2 regions of the Streptomyces sp. SudanB52_2052 genome follow, and region 2 is predicted to be linked to the other one. Evidence: riboswitches for the same ligand, from Rfam matches in the RefSeq annotation. Region 2 holds a riboswitch; the other holds the start of a gene.

Region 1 (10,315 bases), 4.9 Mb from region 2:
CGCTCGGCCAGGATGCGGGCACCCTCCAGCGTACGGCGCTGGCGCTCCTTGAAGTCCTCCGAGGCGGCGACCTTGAAGGCGACCGCCTTGGCGGCGATCACGTGCTCCAGCGGGCCGCCCTGCTGACCGGGGAAGACGGCGGAGTTGATCTTCTTGGCCAGTTCGGCCGTGGAGAGGATCACACCGCCGCGCGGGCCACCGAGCGTCTTGTGGGTCGTGGTGGTGACCACGTGCGCGTGCGGCACCGGGTTCGGGTGCAGCCCCGCCGCGACGAGCCCGGCGAAGTGCGCCATGTCGACCATCAGGTACGCGCCGACCTCGTCCGCGATCCGGCGGAACTCCGCGAAGTCCAGCTGCCGCGGGTACGCCGACCAGCCGGCGACGATCAGCTTCGGCTTGGACTCCTTGGCGAGCCGCTCGACCTCGGCCATGTCGACCCGGCCGTCCTCGCCCACGTGGTAGGCGACGACGTCGTAGAGCTTGCCGGAGAAGTTGATCTTCATGCCGTGGGTCAGGTGCCCGCCGTGGGCGAGGTTCAGACCCATGATGGTGTCGCCCGGCTTGAGCAGCGCGAACATCGCGGCCGCGTTGGCCTGGGCGCCGGAGTGCGGCTGCACGTTGGCGTGCTCGGCGCCGAACAGCTCCTTGACGCGGTCGATCGCGATCTGCTCGACCACGTCCACGTGCTCGCAGCCGCCGTAGTAGCGGCGGCCCGGGTAGCCCTCGGCGTACTTGTTGGTGAGGACCGAGCCCTGCGCCTCCATGACCGCCACCGGGGCGAAGTTCTCCGAGGCGATCATCTCCAGCGTGGACTGCTGGCGGTGCAGCTCGGCGTCGACCGCGGCGGCCACGGCCGGGTCGAGCTCGTGCAGGGGGGTGTTCAGGACGGACATACGGCTACGACTCCTCAGCCGGCGGAGAACGCGGTGTACTCGTCGGCGGAGAGCAGGTCGCCCGGCTCGTCCGTGACCCGCACCTTGAACAGCCAGCCGCCCTCGAAGGGGGCCGAGTTCACCAGCGACGGGTCGTTCACGACGTCCTCGTTGACCTCGGTGACCTCACCGGAGACCGGCGAGTACAGGTCGGACACCGACTTGGTCGACTCCAGCTCGCCGCAGGTCTCGCCGGCGGACACGGAGTCACCGACCTCGGGAAGCTGGACGAACACGACATCGCCGAGCGCGTTGGCCGCGTGCTCCGTGATGCCGACCGTCGACACGCCGTCCTCGGCGGCCGACAGCCACTCGTGCTCCTTGCTGTAGCGCAGCTGCTGGGGGTTGCTCATGGCCTGGATTCTCCTGTACGCGCGGGAGTGCTGTGAAAAGGGGGACTGCTGGTGAGCTGGGACGACGGTCGCGGGAGCCGCTGCCGGCCCCCGGGGCCAGTGTCTACTTCTGCCGCTTGTAGAACGGCAGCGCCACGACCTCGTACGGCTCGTGACTGCCCCGGATGTCCACACCGACACCGGCCGTGCCCGGCGCGGAGTACATGGCGTCGACGTAGGCCATCGCGATGGGCTTGCCCAGCGTGGGGGAGGGGGCCCCGGAGGTGACCTCGCCGATCACCTTGCCCTCGGCGACGACGGCGTACCCGGCGCGGGGGACCCGGCGGCCTTCGGCGATCAGGCCGACCAGGACGCGCGGCGGCTCGTGGTTCGCGTTCTCCGCGGCCTCACGCAGGGCCGCGCGGCCCACGAAGTCGCCCTCCTTCTCGAACTTCACCACCCGGCCGAGACCGGCGTCGAAGGGCGTCAGGGAGGTGGTCAGCTCGTGCCCGTACAGCGGCATGCCGGCCTCCAGTCGCAGCGTGTCGCGGCAGGACAGCCCGCACGGGACCAGTCCGGCGCCCTCGCCCGCCTTGGTCAGGGCCTGCCACAGCTCGACGGCGTGCTCCGGCTTCACGAACAGCTCGAAGCCGTCCTCGCCGGTGTAGCCGGTGCGGGCGATCAGGGCCGGGACCCCGGCGACCGTGCCGGGCAGACCGGCGTAGTACTTCAGCCCGTCGAGGTCGGCGTCCGTGAGGGACGCCAGGATCCCGGGGGACTCCGGGCCCTGGACGGCGATCAGCGCGTAGGCGTCCCGGTCGTCGCGCACCTCGGCGTCGAAACCGGCGGCGCGCTCGGTCAGGGCGTCCAGGACGACCTGGGCGTTGGAGGCGTTGGCGACGACCATGTACTCCGTCTCGCCCAGCCGGTAGACGATCAGGTCGTCGAGGATGCCGCCGTCGGCCCGGCAGATCATGGTGTAGCGGGCCCGGCCCGGCTTCACGCCGCCGATGTTGCCGACCAGCGCGTAGTCGAGCAGGGCGGCGGCCTGCGGCCCGGTGACGGTGATCTCACCCATGTGGGAGAGGTCGAAGAGCCCGGCCTTCGTGCGCACGGCGGTGTGCTCGTCGCGCTCGGAGCCGTAGCGCAGGGGCATGTCCCAGCCGGCGAAGTCGGTCATCGTCGCACCGAGCGAACGATGCAGGGCATCGAGCGCGGTGTGACGGAGTTCTCCTGTACTGCTCATCGGTCGCTTCTCCCAGGCATGACGGCGAGGTCGTTCCTCCCCATCTGTCATCGGAACCTGAGAGGTTCGCCATGACCACACGGGACACGGCTTGCACCTTGGGTGGAGCCGCCGGTGGTGGGCGACCCGCTTTTCAGATGTGCCTCGCCCGCGCGGTAACGGGGCCTGAGAGATTCAAGGGAGGGACTTGCTCCTTCGGCGCCCCAGCGTCAGCGGTGCTGGGAACTCTCCCGCGCGGATTCAAACGGCCGGTATGCAGTTGGCGCGCACATCATTGCACGCATCCTTCCGGCGCGGCAGGGGGACCTTTCCCAGGGAGTGCACGAGTCCCGCGCGCCGGACACGGAGACCTGTAGCAGCCCTGTTGCAGGAAGAGTACGGAATTGAGAGGCCTGCGGCATTACCTTCTCTTTACACTCGGCGGGGATGGGACTCCGTACCTGGCCCCAGGGGAGGACGATCACGGTGAACAGGACCACGGCGTACGCCACGACCACGGGCATCGCGCCGCCCGAGCAGCCGGCCGCCGCACCGGCCCGGGCGGCCTGCGGCCCGGTGCCGGCGCCGGTCGTCCGCGATCTGCGCGAGCGCGCCGGCCGCAGCCCGCGCGCACTGCTGTTCGGCCCCCGTGACCTCGTCGTGGTCACGGGCCTGCCCGGCAGCGGCAAGTCCACGCTGATGCGGCGCACCGTGCCCGGCCTGCGCGTCGACTCCCAGGACACCCGCGACCGCTGGGACCGCCGCATGCCGCGCTTCCTCCCCTACGCGGTCTACCGCCCGCTCGTCCGCCTCGCCCACTACGCCGGGCTGCGCCGCGCCCTGCGCAGCGGCGAGGGGGTCGTGGTGCACGACTGCGGCACGCAGGCCTGGGTCCGCCGCTGGCTCGCCCGCGAGGCCCGCCGCCGGGGCGGCACCCTGCACCTGCTCGTCCTCGACGTCACGCCCGAACAAGCCCTGGCCGGTCAGCGCGACCGCGGCCGCGGCGTCTCGCGCTACGCGTTCCTGCGCCACCGCGCGGCGACCACCCGCCTGCTGCGCGCCGTGGAACAGGGCGAACTGCCCGCGGGCTGCGGCTCAGCGATCCTCGCCGACCGCGACGCGGCGAACACCTTGCACCGCATCGCCTTCACGGGCTGATCCCCGAACCGGCCACGCACAAGGATCCCAGGGCCGACCGCCGGGCGTGCCGGGTGTGGGGGCGCGGGCCGTCTGTTGGGCGTGCTGGGTGTGGGGCGTGGGCTGGCTGTTGGGTGTGCCGGGCCGGGGGCGCGGGCCGACCGCCGGGCATGCCGGGCGCGGGCCGTCTGCTGGGCATGCCGGGCGCGGGGGCGCGGGCCGTCTGCTGGGTGTGCTGGGTGTGGGGCGCGGGCTGGCTGTTGGGTGTGCCGGGCCGGGGGCGCGGGCCGACCGCCGGGCATGCCGGGCGCGGGCCGTCTGCTGGGCATGCCGGGCGCGGGGGCGCGGGCCGTCTGCTGGGTGTGCTGGGTGTGGGGCGCGGGCTGGCTGTTGGGTGTGCCGGGTGTGGGGCGCGGGCCGACCGCTGGGCGTGCCGGGCCTGGGGACGTGGGGCCACTGCTGTGTGCCGGGCGCGGGGGCGCGGGCCCACTGCTGGGCATGCCGGGCCCAGAGCCCTGGGGCGACCGTCCGGCAGGCCGCGCAGCACGGTTCACGGAAGCGCCCTCGGTGTCCGAGCATGGTGGTTCCCGGACCGGTCATCCGCGCCCGTCGGCCGCACTGCACCGCCCGGGTCGATCGCCCATGGCCCGTTCACCGGTCGGCGCGGACGGCCGCGCGTGGTGGTGCTGCGTGTTCCACCGGCCGGCCCCCGGCCTCCCGGCCCCAGCCCTGGCCTCGGCGTCCGCAACCGCGCCGGCCGACCCGATAGCCCGGGATCCGCACCGGATGTCGCATCCGGCCGCCGACGGCTCAGCCACCCGCCCATCCGCGCAGCCACCCGTCCAGTCGCTCACCCCTGCCCAGCGGCCCGCCACCCCCACTCCCGGAGCCGTGGACCCCGGGCCGGCCGTCGCCCGGGCGGGAGCCGCTAGCCTTTGGGCCACAGCAGTGGTTCCAGGCAGGCGGTAGGCAGATGGACTTCCCGGCGGACTTCTCCGCGGACTTCCCGGCGCAGACGCAGACCCACCCGCACGGCGGATGGCCCGGCAACGAGCTGGAGGAGGTGCTCTCCGCCTCCCTCGGCGCGGGGCCGTCCGCCGGTGGGCGGATCGTCGAGGTGCTCGGCCGGAGCTTCGTGTGGGTCCCGCTGCCCAACGGCGGCGGCCCGCACAGCGGCCCCCTCGACCTGCCCGGCATCGAGATCGACGGCCAGGCGTACGTCCCGGTGTTCAGCTCCGAGGAGCAGTTCCGCCAGGTCGCCGGCTCCCACATGCCGTACACCATCGCCCCCGCCGTGGAGTTCGCCCGCGGCCTGCCCCCGCACGCGGGGATAGCCGTCAACCCGGGCGGTGTCGTCGGCATCCCGCTCCCGCCGCCCGCCGTGGCCGAGCTGTGCCGGGCCGGCCGGACCCCTCTGGACGGCCCCGCGAGCGGCGGCCGGGTCCGTCTCTTCGAGCCCGACTGGCAGGACGACCCGGTGGACTTCCTCGCCGCCGCCTCCGCCGAGTTCGAGGCGACCGGCGTCGTCCTCACCGCCCGCCGCTGCCTCGCCGCCATCGAGACCGCCGACCCCGTGATGTTCGTCGGCGTCGAACTCTCCCAGTGGGAAGGCGACCTCCGCGCTCTCCCCCTGGAGGCGCTCACCCGCGCCGTCACCACGTCCCCGGCCCCCTGGCCCGTCAACCTCGTCCTCCTGGACGTGGCGGAGGACCCGGTGGGCGAGTGGATGAAGGACAGGGTCCGGCCCTTCTACCAGCGGTAGATCAGCCGGCCCAGGGGCGCGGGACTGTAACATCATGCGGCTCAGCCGCGTGAGCGCGACCGGCAGCAGACGGAGCCGCACGCGCCGGGCGAGGACAAGTCCCGAGTCGGCGCGCGGGCTTAAGCTAGGTCACGGTCGAGGCGTTGTACGAAGGGGCGGTAAAGGTGAGCGCGAGCGGCACGGCCGCGGCCGGACAGGTCGAGCACATGCTGCGCCAGGTCACGCCCGGGCGCTACGACGCCTACGAGGCTCTCCTGCGCGCGCTCGCCACCCCGCACACCGGCCAGATCTGGATGCTCCTGTGGCACGGCCAGGCCGGCTCCCCGGACGCCCAGTACGGGAACATGGAGGTCGACGGCTACGGCTACGCCCCCTGTGTCACCTCCGCACAGGAGCTGTCGGCCAGCGGCTGGAACCGCTCGTACGAGGTGGTCGACGGCGTCGACGTCGCCCGTGCCCTCTACCCCGACCACTACGGCCTCTGGCTCAACCCGCACGCCCCCGGCGGCGGCGTCGGCATCCCCTGGCTCGACCTGCGCCGGATCGCCACGGGCCTGGACCGCCAGCCCGCGGGACCGCTGCGGCTGTCCGAACCCGCCATCGAGGTCCCGCAGTTCTACGCCCTGCTCGCGCAGAACGCCCACCGCACCCCGGCCGTCCGCTCCCTGCGCCGCGCCTGGGTGCAGCCCGCGCTCGGGGCGCCGTACCTCGCCATCGGACTGGATGTGTACGACGCCTCGCCGCAGGCCGTGGATTCGGTGCGCGCGATGATGCAGCAGTCCCTCGGCGCCGTACCGGACGGGCTCCCCGTCTCCACCGTCGCGATGTCCGACGAGCACGACCCGGTCGCCATGTGGCTGCGCGCGAACGCCCGGCCCTTCTACGACCGCGAGGCCCACGCCACCGCCCCCGTCCAGGCCCCGGCCTCGGGCTACGGCTACCCGCCGGCGCAGGGCCGGTACTGACCTCTCCCGGCCTGTCCGGCACCCCCTCCCAAAAGCGACAGGCATTCAGCTCTCCGCGCGTAGATAAGGGTTGAATGGGCGTCTCTGTCCTAAAATGCCCCTGACACAGCGCGTCCGACCCGCGTTACCCGTTGTCCGGATAACGGAACCCCGCAGACAGCATCACGTTTACGCATCCTTTCCTCGTCAAGTCTGGCAACAGATCGCCAAAGCGTTGAAGACTCCCCGCAAGACACGGGCCGGGTCGGTCTCGTGTACGAGACAAACAAAACCGCTACAGCGGCAGCCAGGGGCTCGGCGATCGCCGGCCCGAGAGGGGTCAATCGCACCGTGACCGCACCCATCGAGACCACCGGGGCGGAAGCCGGAGCACAGCCCGAGGCCGTGCTCTCCGGGGTCAAGAAGAGCCAGATCGAGGGGCGTTCGCTCAGCCAGATCGCCTGGATGCGCTTCAAGCGGGACAAGGTGGCGATGGCGGGAGGCATCGTCGTCGTCCTGCTCGTGCTGATGGCGGTGTTCTCCAAACCGATCCAGTGGATCTTCAACCTCGATCCCAACAAGTTCAACCAGGACCTCATCGACCCGGCGCTGCTCGCCCCCAAGGGCGGCTGGGGCGGCATGAGTTGGGACCACCCGCTCGGCGTCGACCCGCAGTACGGCCGGGACATGCTCGCCCGCATCATCGACGGCTCCTGGGTCTCCCTCCTGGTCGCGGGCGGCGCCACGCTGCTGTCCGTGTGCATCGGCACCGTGCTGGGTGTCATCGCCGGCTACTACGGCGGCTGGATCGACAGCGTCATCAGCAGGCTGATGGACACCTTCCTCGCCTTCCCGCTGCTGCTCTTCGCCATCTCGATCTCGGCCTCGGTGCAGGACGGGTTCTTCGGTCTCGACGGCCTGCCCCTGCGCATCTGCGTGCTGATCTTCGTGATCGGCTTCTTCAGCTGGCCGTACATCGGCCGCATCGTGCGCGCCCAGACGATGACCCTGCGCAAGCGGGAGTTCATCGAGGCCGCCACGAGCCTCGGGGCACGCGGCCCGTACGTCCTGTTCCGGGAGCTCCTCCCGAACCTCGTCGCGCCGATCCTCGTCTACTCGACGCTGATCATCCCGACGAACATCCTGTTCGAGGCCGCGCTGAGCTTCCTCGGTGTCGGTATCGCTCCGCCGCAGGCCTCCTGGGGCGGCATGCTCAGCAACGCTGTGGATCTCTACACGGCTGATCCGCAGTACATGTTCGTGCCCGGACTGGCGATCTTCATCACCGTCCTGGCCTTCAACCTGCTGGGTGACGGGCTGCGTGACGCCCTCGACCCTCGCAGCAAGTGATCCATCGAATGAGGGGGCTTCCTCAGGTGAAGACGAGAAGGGTGACCGCCGGCGTTGCGTCGGTCCTGGCACTGTCGCTGGGAGCTGCCGCGTGCGGCGGCGGTGGAGACGACAACGACGGGGGAGGCAACGGCAAGAAGGACGCCGCGCTGAACTCGATCGTCAACGCGTCGGACAAGAAGGGAGGGACGGTCACGTACGAGCACTCGGACGTGCCGGACTCCCTCGACCCGGGCAACACGTACTACGGCTGGGTCCAGAACTTCTCCCGTCTCTACGGCCGGACGCTCACCACGTTCAAGCCGGCGGCGGGCAAGGAAGGCCTGGAGGTCGTGCCGGACCTCGCCGAGTCCCTCGGCAAGTCCAGCCCGGACGCCAAGACCTGGACGTACAAGCTGCGTGCGGGTGTGAAGTTCCAGGACGGCACCCCGGTGACGTCCAAGGACGTGAAGTACGCCATCGAGCGTTCCAACTTCGCGCCCGAGGCCCTGTCCAACGGCCCGACGTACTTCAAGGCGTACCTGGAGGGCGGCGACAAGTACCAGGGCCCGTACAAGGACAAGTCCCCCGAGGGCCTGAAGTCGATCGAGACGCCGGACGACCGGACGATCGTCTTCAAGCTGAAGCAGCCGTTCGCCGACTTCGACTACCTGGCGACGTTCTCGCAGACGGCGCCGGTGCCGAAGGCGAAGGACACCGGTGCGAAGTACGTGCAGAACATCGTGTCCTCCGGCCCGTACCAGTTCCAGTCCTACGAGGAGGGCCGCGGCGCCACCCTCGTGCGCAACAAGCAGTGGGACCCGAAGACGGACCCGATCCGCAAGGCCCTGCCGGACAAGATCTCGATCAAGTTCAAGGTCAACCCGGTCACGGTCGACAACAACCTGATCTCCGACAAGATCACGGCTGACGCGGCCGGCACCGGTGTGCAGCCGCAGACCCAGCCGAAGGTCCTGCGCGGCAAGCTCGCCAACCAGACGGACAGCTCCTACGCGGGCGCCACGCAGTACATCGCGCTCAACGTCAACGTGAAGCCGTTCGACAACGAGCACTGCCGCAAGGCCGTCCAGTGGGGTCTCGACAAGCAGTCCGTGCTGAACGCGGTGGGCGGCTCGCCGAAGGGCGACGTGGCGACCACGCTGCTGCCGCCGTCGGTCAACGGCTACACCAAGTTCGACACCTACGCGACCGACGGTCACAAGGGTGACGTGGCCAAGGCCAAGGCGGAGCTGAAGGCCTGCGGTCAGCCGAACGGCTTCAACACGATCCTCACCGCCCGCTCGGACCGGCCCGCCGAGGTCGCGGCCGCCACGGCCGTCCAGGAGTCGCTGAAGAAGATCGGCATCAACATCGAGATCAAGCAGTTCCCCTCCGGCAAGTACTTCTCCAACTTCGCCGGTGTCCCGTCCTACGTCCACCAGAACAAGCTCGGCATGCTCTCGATGGCGTGGGGCGCCGACTGGCCGACCGGCTACGGCTTCCTCGACCAGATCGTCAACGGCGCGGCCATCAAGCCCTCGGGCGGCAACAACCTGATGGAGCTGGACGACCCGAAGATCAACAAGGCCCTGACGGACGCGATCGCCAACACCGACGACGCGGCCCGCACCAAGTCCTGGGGCGAGATCGACAAGATGGTGCTCGACAACGCCTCGGTGGTCCCGCTGTTCTACCGCAAGAACCTGCTGCTCCGGCCGACGTCGGCGAACAACGTCACGGTCACGCAGGCCTACCTCGGCATGTACGACTACCTGCTGATGAGCTCCTCGAAGTAACCAGCAGGCCGGATCCTTTCGAAAGGCAGGTGAAGGCACCGGGTGGCCGCGGCGGACGATCCCGCCGCGGCCACCCGGGGCCGTACAGCTGTGGCTGCGTACATCCTCCGACGCGTCATGGGCGCGGTGCTGTTGCTGCTGGTGGTCAGCGCAGTCACCTTCGCCATCTTCTTCCTGGTGCCCCGCCTCGGGGGCCAGACGGCCGACCAGTTGGCCACCCAGTACGTCGGCAAGGACGCGAACCCCGAGTCCGTCGCCGCGATCAAGAAGAACCTGGGACTGGACCAGCCCGTCTACGAGCAGTACTGGAACTTCATCAAGGGCCTCGTGGCGGGCGCCGACTACCGGTTCGGACCCGACGCGACGCACTGCAGCGCACCCTGCTTCGGGTACTCCTTCAAGAGCCACATCGAGGTGTGGCCGCAGTTGGAGCAGCGGATCCCGGTCTCGTTCTCGCTGGCCGTCGGCGCGGCCGTGATCTGGGTCGTCTCCGGTGTGACGATCGGCGTGATCTCCGCCCTGCGCAAGGGCAAGCCGATCGACCGCGTCTCCATGTTCATCGCGCTGGCCGGCGTCTCGCTGCCGATCTTCTTCACCGGCCAGATCCTGCTCGCGCTCTTCGTCTACGAGATCCCCATCTGGGACAGCGTCGACTACGTCCCGTTCACCGAGAACCCCGCCGACTGGGCCTGGCATCTGCTGCTGCCCTGGGTCAGCCTCGCCTTCCTCTTCTCCGCGCTCTACGCCCGGCTCACCCGGGCGGGCATGCTGGAGACGATGGGCGAGGACTACATCAGAACGGCCAGGGCCAAGGGTCTGAAGGAGACCACGGTCGTGGCCAAGCACGGCCTGCGCTCC
Region 2 (10,315 bases):
CCACGATCGAGCGGTCGTCCAAGATCGTCGTGGACGCCTTGCGAGCGGCGAAGCGGCCTGACTACGCTCGGTCGTCCTCGCAGTGAACCGGGGGTGCATGGGCGGCGTCCGGCGAGGGCATGAGGTTGCGGGGGGTCGGCGCACCGAATGGGTGGTGCGTGGTGGAAACTGTCTGGTGCAGACGGACGTTGTCAGGATGTCCGGGTCGGTCAAAGTGTTCAGTCAGGGTTCGTCCTGCCCCACGGGCGGGTCTGTTTCGGTCAAGGGGAATCGCCCGTGAAGTTGTTTGCGAAGTTGTTCGGCAAGAGCGCGCGAGAGGGCAGCGACAGCGCCACCGCTCGTCATCGCGCACAGCCTGACGCGGAAGGCCAGCGGCCGCTGTTCCGTGACCAGGTCGGTGGTCCGGGCGGGGACGTTTCCGGAGGTCAGGGCGCGCCGTCGGTTGACCCTGCGCAGCCCGGCGGCATAGGTTTCGGCCAACCGTCAGCCTCAGGTGCGGGTGGAGGCTTCTCCGACCCGTATGCGTCCAATGCCCCCGGTGGGCAGCCGCGGCAGGAGGATCCGATGTCGGCCCTGGTGTGTACGAGGTGCGGTAACCGCAACGCGGAGAACAGCCGCTTCTGCTCGAACTGCGGCGCGCCGCTGCGGGCCGGGGCGGCGGCGGAGCGTCCGTCCGAGACGACGTCCACGATCTCCATCTCCGGTCTCGAGGCCTACGACAGCGAGACCACCGGCCAGACGCCGATGCCGACGCTGTCCCCCGAGGCGCAGGCGGCCGTCGACGCGCTGCCGCTGGGCTCGGCCCTCCTGGTCGTGCGTCGTGGGCCGAACTCGGGCAGCCGCTTCCTGCTGGACGGCGATCTGACCACGGCCGGGCGTCACCCGCAGAGCGACATCTTCCTGGACGACGTGACGGTGTCCCGGCGGCACGTGGAGTTCCGCCGCGGCCAGGACGGCTCGTTCACGGTGGCCGACGTGGGCAGCCTGAACGGCACGTACGTGAACCGCGAGCGGATCGACCAGGTTGCCCTGAACAACGGTGACGAGGTGCAGATCGGCAAGTACCGGCTGGTCTTCTACGCCAGCCAGCGGGGCTACTGACCCGGGCTCGTTCCGGGGCGACCCCCAGCGAAGGTCCATCCGTCAGGGAAGGTCCATGCTTCGAACACCGAGCGGCGGTGCCGGGCACGGCACCGCCGCCACGGACAGTGGGCTGATGAGCATCGGCACGGTGCTGAACGTGCTGCGCGACGAGTTTCCCGAAGTCACCATCTCCAAGATCCGTTTCCTGGAGTCGGAGGGGCTCATCGAGCCGCAGCGGACCCCCTCGGGTACCGCAAGTTCAGCGCCCACGACGTCGAGCGCCTCGGTCACGTCCTGAGGATGCAGCGGGACCACTATCTGCCTCTGAAGGTGATCCGGGAACACCTGGAGGTCATGGAGCGCGGTGAGGCCGTACCTCTGCCGGCGCTGGGCCGTCAGCGGGACGGCGATGCCGCGCCCGAAGCGGCCGAGGGGCCCACGGCCGCCAGGATCGGGCGTGCGGAGCTGCTCGCCGCCGCCGGGGTCGAGGAGGAAGAGCTCAGGGAGTGGGAGTCGTACGGGCTCGTCACTCCACTGGAGGACGGGGCGTACGACGCCGAGGCGGTCACGGTGGCCTCGCTCGTCGCCGAGCTCGGGCGGTTCGGCATCGAGCCGCGGCACCTGCGGGTGATGAAGGCCGCCGCCGACCGTGAGGCCGGGCTCGTGGACCAGGTCGTGGCTCCGCTGAGGCGGCACCGGAACCCGCAGACCAGGGCCCATGCCGAGGCCCGTGCCAAGGAACTGGCGGGGCTCACGGTGAAGCTGCACGCGGCGCTCGTGCAGATCGCGCTCGGGGTGCGGCTGCCGTGAGGCGGCCGGCCTCGCGAGGGCCGGATCGGGCGCCTGATCCCGGCCCGACTACCCAAACATCCCGAGCACGGCCTAGGGTTGCTGTGTGAACGAGCTCGATGTCGTAGGTGTCCGGGTCGAAATGCCCTCCAACCAACCGATCGTGCTGCTGCGTGAAGTGGGGGGCGACCGTTACCTCCCCATTTGGATCGGACCGGGGGAGGCGACGGCGATCGCCTTCGCCCAGCAGGGCATGGCTCCCGCGCGGCCGCTGACCCACGACCTGTTCAAGGACGTGCTGGAGGCGGTCGGTCAGGAGCTCACGGAAGTGCGCATCACGGACCTGCGTGAGGGGGTCTTCTACGCGGAGCTGGTCTTCGCCAGTGGCGTCGAGGTGAGTGCCCGCCCGTCCGACGCCATAGCGCTCGCCCTGCGCACGGGGACGCCGATCTACGGCAGCGACACAGTGCTCGACGACGCCGGTATCGCGATCCCGGACGAGCAGGAGGACGAGGTGGAGAAGTTCCGCGAGTTCCTCGACCAGATCTCTCCGGAGGACTTCGGCAGCAGCAGCCAGTGAACCCCCGGTCCGGTGAAGGCCGGGCGGGGCGGGAGCACCAGCGGTCAGGGAGTCGTGTGGGCGGCCCGGCGGACGATGTGGTCCGTGGCGGAGCCGCCCGCCGCGTTGTCGGGGTGAAATGCCCGCATGTGCCGGTGGCGAGTGAGAGCGTCACGAGGCCCATGCCGAACGCATTCGGCTAGCCTTTCCCCGCGGTGGGGCACGGGAAACCACTCCTAGGGTGATTATCACTCGGCGTGGCGAGTGTGGCGATCGTTGACGCACCCCTGGTGACTGCCTACCGTCGAGAAGGCAGGTCAAGGACGGAGGTCGGCGTGAGAAGCAGCGGCGACGGTACGGCTGGGGGCGGCCCCGAGCGCAGTCTCAGGGCGAGCGGTCCGTACCCTCCCCCCGGCTCTCGGCTCCGCTCGAGCGGGGGATACTCCCAGCCCGGCGGCGCGGCCGATCACGCTCCGCAGCGACCGACGGCCGTGCCGAGCAGCGGAGGGACGACGTCCATGGCGTCCGAGCAGATCGGCTATCGAGGTCCCACGGCATGCGCCGCCGCCGGTATCACCTACCGGCAGCTGGATTACTGGGCCCGCACAGGTCTCGTCGAGCCGAGCGTGCGCCCCGCCTACGGGTCCGGGACGCAGCGGCTGTACAGCTTCCGGGACGTCGTCGTCCTGAAGATCGTCAAGCGGTTCCTCGATACCGGAGTGTCCCTGCAGAACATCCGCACAGCCGTCCAGCATCTGAGAGAACGCGGTTTCCGCGACCTGGAGCGGATGACGCTGATGAGCGACGGCGCGACGGTGTACGAGTGCACCTCGCCGGACGAGGTCCACGCCCTGCTCCAAGGGGGCCAGGGCGTCTTCGGGATCGCCGTGGGCGTGGTGTGGCGGGACGTCGAGAGCGCGCTGTCCCAGCTGCACGGAGAGCGGATCGATACCGGCGAGACGCTGGTCGGACCCAACCCGGCGGACGAGCTGGCGCGACGGCGGAACCGGGCCGTCTGAGCCCTGGGCAGTGCGTGGCCGCAGTAGGCGGGACGTTTCCGCGCCGCGCTGCAAGCGGTTTCCGTCGGCGCGGTTCGAGCGGTCGCCGGGGGCGTTGTCAGTGGCGTAGGGCAGCATCGGAGATGTGAGAACCGCGCCCACGATCCTGCATCTCGACATGGATGCCTTCTTCGCCTCGGTGGAGCAGGCGTCCAAGCCGAGTCTGCGCGGGAAGGCCGTGGTCGTCGGTGGCCTCGGGCCCCGGGGTGTGGTCGCCACGGCGTCGTACGAGGCGCGGGTCTTCGGTGTGCATTCGGCGATGCCCATGGGGCAGGCCCGACGGCTCGCGCCCAACGCCGCGTATCTCGTGCCCCGCTTCGGGTTCTACCGGGCGATCAGTGAGCGGGTGATGGAGCTGCTGCGCGCGCTGTCGCCGTTGGTGGAGCCGCTGAGCCTGGATGAGGCGTTCGTGGACCTGGAGGCCGGGGGAGCGGCCTGGGACGAGCAGTCGGCGCGCCTGGTCGGGGCGCAGCTCCGCGCCGACATCCGGGCCGTCACGGGGCTCACGGGGTCGGTGGGGCTCGCCGCCTCCAAGATGCTCGCGAAGATCGCCTCGGAGCAGGCCAAGCCCGACGGACTGGTGGTCATCGAGCCGGGGACCGAGCGGGCGATGCTCGAACCGATGTCGGTGCGGACCCTGCCGGGTGTCGGACCGGCCACGGGTGACCATCTGCGGCGGGCCGGGATCACGACGGTCGGGGAGATCGTCGAGGCGGGCGAGGACGAGCTGGTGCGGCTGCTGGGGAAAGCGCACGGGCACGGGCTCTACACGATGGCGCTGGCGCGGGACGACCGGCCCGTGGTGGCGGAGCGCGAGGCGAAGTCGGTGTCGGTCGAGGACACCTACGACGTGGACATCCACGACCGGGTGCGGGTCGGGCTGGAGGTGCAGCGGCTCGCCGACCGGTGCGTGCGGCGGCTGCGCGGGGCGGGGATGTCGGGGCGGACCATCGTGCTGAAGGTGCGGCGGTACGACTTCTCGACGCTCACCCGTTCCGAGACGCTGCGCGGGCCGACGGACGATCCCGCGGTGATCCGGGAGGCGGCGGCCCGGCTGCTGGACTCGGTCGACACGACGGGCGGGGTGCGGTTGCTCGGGGTCGGGGTCAGCGGGCTCGCCGACTACACGCAGGAAGACCTCTTCGCGCAGGCGGCGGGGGAGCGGGCCGTCGCAGAGGGGCCGGTCGAGGAACACGCCGCGGCGCCGGCCGAGGAACAGCCGGCCCTCGCCGATCGGCGGTGGCCCGCCGGGCACGACGTGCGGCACGCCGAGTTCGGGCACGGGTGGGTGCAGGGCAGCGGTCTGGGGCGGGTGACCGTACGGTTCGAGACGCCCGGCTCGGAGCCCGGGCGGGTGCGGACCTTCCGGGTGGACGACCCCGATCTGGAGCCGGCGGATCCGTTGCCGCTGGTGTTACGAAGACCCGAGGGGGGCGGTGGCGTCGATTCCGCTTCCCCGGTCGGGTCGGCCTCGGGGGATGCGCAGTCCGTGGCGTCGTCGGAGTAGGGCGTCGTCGGAGCAGAGGGCCGTGCGGGGGTCGGGGCGGGGATCGGCGAGACCTGTTGCCGGACGGCAGGGGAGGGCGAGCGGGCCGGTCGGGGGTCGGCCGGGTGGGGCAGGGCTTCAGGGGGTCGGCTCGTCCGTGCCCGCCAGTTTGCCGAAGCCGCGGTCCTGGAGCGGGGGAGGAGCGGCGATGTCGAGACCGTAGTGGTGGTAGAGCTGGAGTTCCTGCTCCGGGGAGAGGTGGCGGCCGACGCCGAAGTCGGGGGCGTCCTTGATCAGGGCGCGGTCGAAGGGGACGTGGAGGGCGCCGTCGATCAGTTCGCTGGGCTCCAGGGGGACGAACGCGTCCCTGCTGAACAGGCCCGTCCGTATGGCCGCCCACTCGGGCTCACCGGTGGCGTCGTCGAGGTAGACCTCGTCGATCGTGCCGATCCTGGTTCCGTTGCGGTCGAATGCCTTGCGGCCGATCAGGTTGCGCGGATCGATATCGGTACGCACGGGCCCTCCACAGGGTCGCAACTCATCCGTAATCACTACAAAACGGCACAATCGAAGAGGCGGCCACTCGAAGGTACGTGCGTTGACCTCGCTGGTACGCTGGCATCGGCTGTTGACCCCGTGCGGGAGAGTCCTCCGGACACCACCGGAGGCGCCGAAGGAGCAAATCCTCCCCGGAATCTCTCAGGCCCACGTACCGCACGGACGAGGTCACTCTGGAAAGCAGAGCGGGTGTCGACGGCTTCCGCTCTCACCGACGGTGAAAGCCGGAGGCCTTCGGGCGATCCGGTGAAGCTCTCAGGTTGAGATGACAGAGGGGGAGGCCGTCCGGGTACCCGCGCCGTGGTGCCCCTCGAAGGTCGTGTGACCAGGAGGCCTCCGCAAATGACCGCCCACCGCATTCCGCTCTCCGAGCTCGAAGAGGCAGTCCCCTTCGAGCAGCGCCACATCGGCCCCGACCACGAGGCCTGCGCCAAGATGCTCGCGCAGGTCGGCTACGGCTCGCTGGACGAGCTGACGGCCGCCGCCGTCCCGGCCGTGATCAAGAGCACCGAGGCCCTCGATCTGCCCAGCGCGCGCAGTGAGGCCGAGGTGATCGCCGAGCTGCGGTCCCTCGCCGACCGCAACCAGGTCCTCGGATCCATGATCGGCCTCGGGTACTACGGCACGTTCACCCCGCCGGTCGTCCTGCGCAACGTCATGGAGAACCCGGCCTGGTACACGGCCTACACGCCGTACCAGCCGGAGATCTCGCAGGGGCGGCTCGAGGCTCTGCTCAACTTCCAGACCATGGTCGCCGACCTGACCGGACTGCCGACCTCCGGCGCCTCCCTGCTGGACGAGGGCACCGCGGCCGCCGAGGCCATGGCGCTGTCGCGGCGTATGGGCAAGAACAAGAAGGGCCTGTTCCTGGTCGACGCGGACGCGCTGCCGCAGACCATCGCCGTGATCCAGACCCGGGCCGAGCCGACCGGCGTCGAGGTCGTCGTCGCCGATCTCAGCGAGGGCATCCCGGCCGAGGTCGCCGAGCGCGAGATCAACGGTGTCCTGATCCAGTACCCGGGCGCCTCCGGTGCCGTACGGGACATCAAGCCGGTCATCGACCAGGCGCACGAGCTCGGGGCGCTCGTCACCGTCGCCGCCGATCTGCTCGCGCTGACGCTGCTGAAGTCGCCCGGTGAGCTGGGCGCGGACATCGCGGTCGGCACGACCCAGCGCTTCGGCGTGCCGATGGGCTTCGGCGGACCGCACGCCGGCTACATGGCCGTCCAGGAGAAGATGGCGCGCAGCCTGCCCGGGCGGCTCGTCGGCGTGTCCGTGGACGCCGACGGCAACAAGGCCTACCGGCTGGCGCTGCAGACCCGTGAGCAGCACATCCGCCGCGAGAAGGCGACCAGCAACATCTGCACGGCGCAGGTGCTGCTCGCCGTGATGGCCGGCATGTACGCCGTCTACCACGGGCCGGAGGGTCTGAAGGGCATCGCGCGGCGCACCCACCGGTACGCCACGGTCCTCGCCGCCGGGCTCGCGAACGGTGGCGTGGAGGTCGTGCACGGCTCCTACTTCGACACCCTGACCGTGCGCGTCGCGGGCCGTGCCGCCGAGGTCGTGGCCGCGGCGCGCGACAACGGGGTCAACCTGCGTCTCGTCGACGCCGACCACGTCTCGATCGCCTGCGACGAGACCACCACGCGGGCCCAGCTGCGAGCCGTGTGGGCCGCCTTCGGGGTCGAGGGGGTCATCGAGGCGCTGGACGCCGCCGCGGAGGACGGGCTTCCGGCCGGCCTGCTGCGCACCGACGACTACCTCACGCACCCCGTCTTCCACCAGCACCGCTCCGAGACGGCGATGCTGCGCTACCTGCGCCGGCTGGCCGACCGGGACTACGCGCTCGACCGCGGCATGATCCCGCTGGGCTCCTGCACCATGAAGCTCAACGCGACCACCGAGATGGAGCCGGTCACCTGGCCCGAGTTCGGGCAGCTGCACCCCTTCGCGCCCGCCGAGCAGGCCGCGGGCTACCTCACGCTCATCCACGAGCTGGAGGACCGGCTCGCCGAGGTCACCGGCTACGACAAGGTGTCCCTCCAGCCGAACGCCGGGTCGCAGGGCGAACTGGCCGGACTGCTCGCCGTGCGCGGCTACCACCGGGCCAACGGCGACGCGCAGCGCACCGTGTGCCTGATCCCGTCGTCAGCCCACGGCACCAACGCCGCGAGCGCGGTGATGGCGGGCATGAAGGTCGTCGTCGTGAAGACCGCCGAGGACGGCGAGATCGACGTCGAGGACCTGCGCGCGAAGATCGAGCAGCACCGCGACGAGCTGGCGGTGCTGATGATCACCTACCCCTCCACGCACGGCGTGTTCGAGGAGCACGTCTCCGAGATCTGCGCGCAGGTGCACGAGGCGGGCGGCCAGGTCTACGTCGACGGAGCCAACCTCAACGCCCTCGTGGGGCTCGCCAAGCCCGGGCACTTCGGCGGGGACGTCTCGCACCTGAACCTGCACAAGACCTTCTGCATCCCGCACGGCGGCGGAGGTCCCGGCGTCGGTCCGGTCGCGGTGCGCGAGCACCTCGCGCCCTACCTGCCGAACCACCCGCTGCAGCCCGAGGCCGGACCGGAGACGGGCATCGGGCCCATCTCCGCGGCGCCCTGGGGCTCGGCCGGGATCCTGCCGATCTCCTGGGCCTACGTCCGGCTCATGGGCGGCGAGGGGCTGAAGCGGGCCACGCAGGTGGCGGTGCTCAGCGCCAACTACATCGCCAAGCGCCTGGAGCCGCACTACCCCGTGCTGTACACCGGCCCGGGCGGGCTCGTCGCGCACGAGTGCATCATCGACCTGCGGCCGCTGACCAAGGCGACCGGCGTGAGCGTCGACGACGTGGCGAAGCGGCTGATCGACTACGGCTTCCACGCGCCGACGATGTCGTTCCCGGTGGCCGGGACGCTGATGATCGAGCCGACCGAGTCGGAGGACCTGACCGAGCTGGACCGGTTCTGCGAGGCGATGATCGCCATCCGCGCCGAGATCGAGAAGGTCGGCTCGGGCGAGTGGCCCGCGGACGACAACCCGCTGCGGGGCGCCCCGCACACCGCCGGCGCGCTCGCCGGGGAGTGGGAGCACGCCTACAGCCGTGAGGAGGCCGTCTTCCCGGCCGGGGTCGCGGCGGCCGACAAGTACTGGCCGCCCGTGCGCCGCATCGACCAGGCCTTCGGCGACCGGAACCTGGTCTGCTCCTGCCCGCCGCTGGACGCGTACGAGGACTGATCCGGCGCACGCCGGTCCGTGGGAGGGCTCTGCCGTGCGGGGCCCCTCCCGTCATGTCGCGGCGAGTGCCACCTCGGTCGACTTGATCAGGGCGACGACTGGGGTTCCGGGCGACAGGGTGAGGTCGTCCGCGGCGTCCTTGGTGATCGCGGCGGTCAGCGCGCCGTCCTCGACGGTGACGCGGACGGAGGTCATCGCGTCGCCGCTCGTGACGTCCTGGACCGTGCCCGGGAGCCGGTTGCGGATGGACAGGCCCTCGACGGGGGCGGTGGCCAGCGAGATCTCCGTCGACTTCACCAGGGCCCGCACGGCGGTGCCCGGAGCGAGGCGGAGATCCTCGGCGGCCTCGCGGGTGATCGCCGCGGTGAGGTCCTGGCCGCCGGTGAGGCGGACCCTGACCGTCGCCATGACCTCGCCGGGTGTGACGGCGGTGACGACGCCGGGGAGCTGGTTGCGGATGCTCAGGCTCATGGGGGAACGGTAGCCCGGCACATCCCTCATGCCGGGTATGCGTGGGTCTGCGTCGCCTTGACCGCCGCCCACACCGGTGCCCCGGGGTGGAGATCGAGTTCGGCCGCGGCGACCGTGGTGAGGTCGGCGGCCAGGGGCAGCTCACCGGTGAGGTCCGCGCGGATCTGGTCGCCGTGCGTCTCCAGCCCGGCGACCTCGCAGTGCCACAGGTTGCGGGCGCTGGAGCCGGTCGGGCGGTCCCGGTACAGCGTCACCGCGCCCGGCGGGAACGCCACGAAGACCGGGCCGGACAGCTCCTCCGTGGTCGTGATGCCCGGGCCGGTGTCCAGACGGACCGTGTGGCCCTCGGCCCGCCCCTTGTAGAGGTTGAGGCCGACGAGCCGGGCGATGTAGTCCGTGCGGGGGTGGCGGGCGATGTCGGAGGGCGTGCCCTCCTGGACGACCCGGCCGTCCTCGACGACGACCAGGCGGTCGGCCAGCACCATGGCGTCCAGCGGGTCGTGCGTGACGAGGACGGCCACGGCCTCGAACTCGGCGAGGTGGCGCCGGAGCTGGGCGCGCACCTCCAGGCGGGTCCGGGCGTCGAGCGCGGCGAGCGGCTCGTCCAGGAGCAGCAGCCGGGGCCGGGTGGCCAGGGCACGGGCCAGGGCCACGCGCTGGGCCTGGCCGCCGGAGAGGCGGCGGGGCTTGGCCCCGGCGTGGTCGGCGAGGCCCATGCGGTCGAGCCACTCGGTGGCCTGGGCGCGGGCCTCGGCCTTTCCGGCGCCCCGGCAGCGCGGCCCGAAGGCGACGTTGTCCAGGGCGGTCAGGTGCGGGAAGAGCAGATAGTCCTGGAAGACCACGCCGACCGGGCGGGACTCGGGTGCCGTGCCGTCCAGCCGGGTGCCGTCCAGCAGCAGATGGCCGGACGTGAGCGGGATCAGGCCCGAGAGTGCGCGCAGGGCCGTGGTCTTGCCGGCGCCGTTGGGGCCGAGCAGGGCGACGACGTCGCCGGGCGCCGCGGCGAGCGTGACGTCGAGGCGGAACGCGCCGCGGTCGACGACGAGACGGGCGTCGAGGCCTTCGGAGAGGTGACCGGGGGGC

The links. A riboswitch is a leader RNA that binds a small molecule or an ion and turns the genes downstream of it on or off. The one in region 2 is predicted to bind glycine.
Region 1: it holds a riboswitch for glycine, as region 2 does, so the genes downstream of both, gcvT (glycine cleavage system aminomethyltransferase GcvT) here and gcvP (aminomethyl-transferring glycine dehydrogenase) in region 2, are expected to answer to the same signal.

What each region holds. Positions count from the first base shown of each region.
Region 1 covers NZ_OZ186796.1:2,776,145-2,786,459, reverse strand. The annotation lists gene glyA (serine hydroxymethyltransferase) at 1-893, opposite strand, end outside; gene gcvH (glycine cleavage system protein GcvH) at 908-1,285, opposite strand; gene gcvT (glycine cleavage system aminomethyltransferase GcvT) at 1,389-2,510, opposite strand; glycine riboswitch at 2,545-2,653, opposite strand; glycine riboswitch at 2,654-2,753, opposite strand; gene ACSUPV_RS12040 (AAA family ATPase) at 2,976-3,647, shown strand; gene ACSUPV_RS12035 (enhanced serine sensitivity protein SseB) at 4,600-5,388, shown strand; gene ACSUPV_RS12030 (enhanced serine sensitivity protein SseB C-terminal domain-containing protein) at 5,553-6,353, shown strand; gene ACSUPV_RS12025 (ABC transporter permease) at 6,684-7,682, shown strand; gene ACSUPV_RS12020 (ABC transporter substrate-binding protein) at 7,691-9,457, shown strand; gene ACSUPV_RS12015 (ABC transporter permease) at 9,548-10,315, shown strand, end outside.
Region 2 covers NZ_OZ186796.1:7,642,188-7,652,502, forward strand. The annotation lists gene ACSUPV_RS34300 (DUF881 domain-containing protein) at 1-86, shown strand, start outside; gene ACSUPV_RS34305 (FHA domain-containing protein) at 148-1,101, shown strand; partial or broken gene ftsR (transcriptional regulator FtsR) at 1,157-1,893, shown strand; gene ACSUPV_RS34315 (bifunctional nuclease family protein) at 1,979-2,452, shown strand; gene ACSUPV_RS34320 (MerR family transcriptional regulator) at 2,767-3,450, shown strand; gene ACSUPV_RS34325 (DNA polymerase IV) at 3,575-4,996, shown strand; gene ACSUPV_RS34330 (PRC-barrel domain-containing protein) at 5,114-5,491, opposite strand; glycine riboswitch at 5,605-5,700, shown strand; gene gcvP (aminomethyl-transferring glycine dehydrogenase) at 5,876-8,761, shown strand; gene ACSUPV_RS34340 (TOBE domain-containing protein) at 8,813-9,232, opposite strand; gene ACSUPV_RS34345 (ABC transporter ATP-binding protein) at 9,259-10,315, opposite strand, start outside.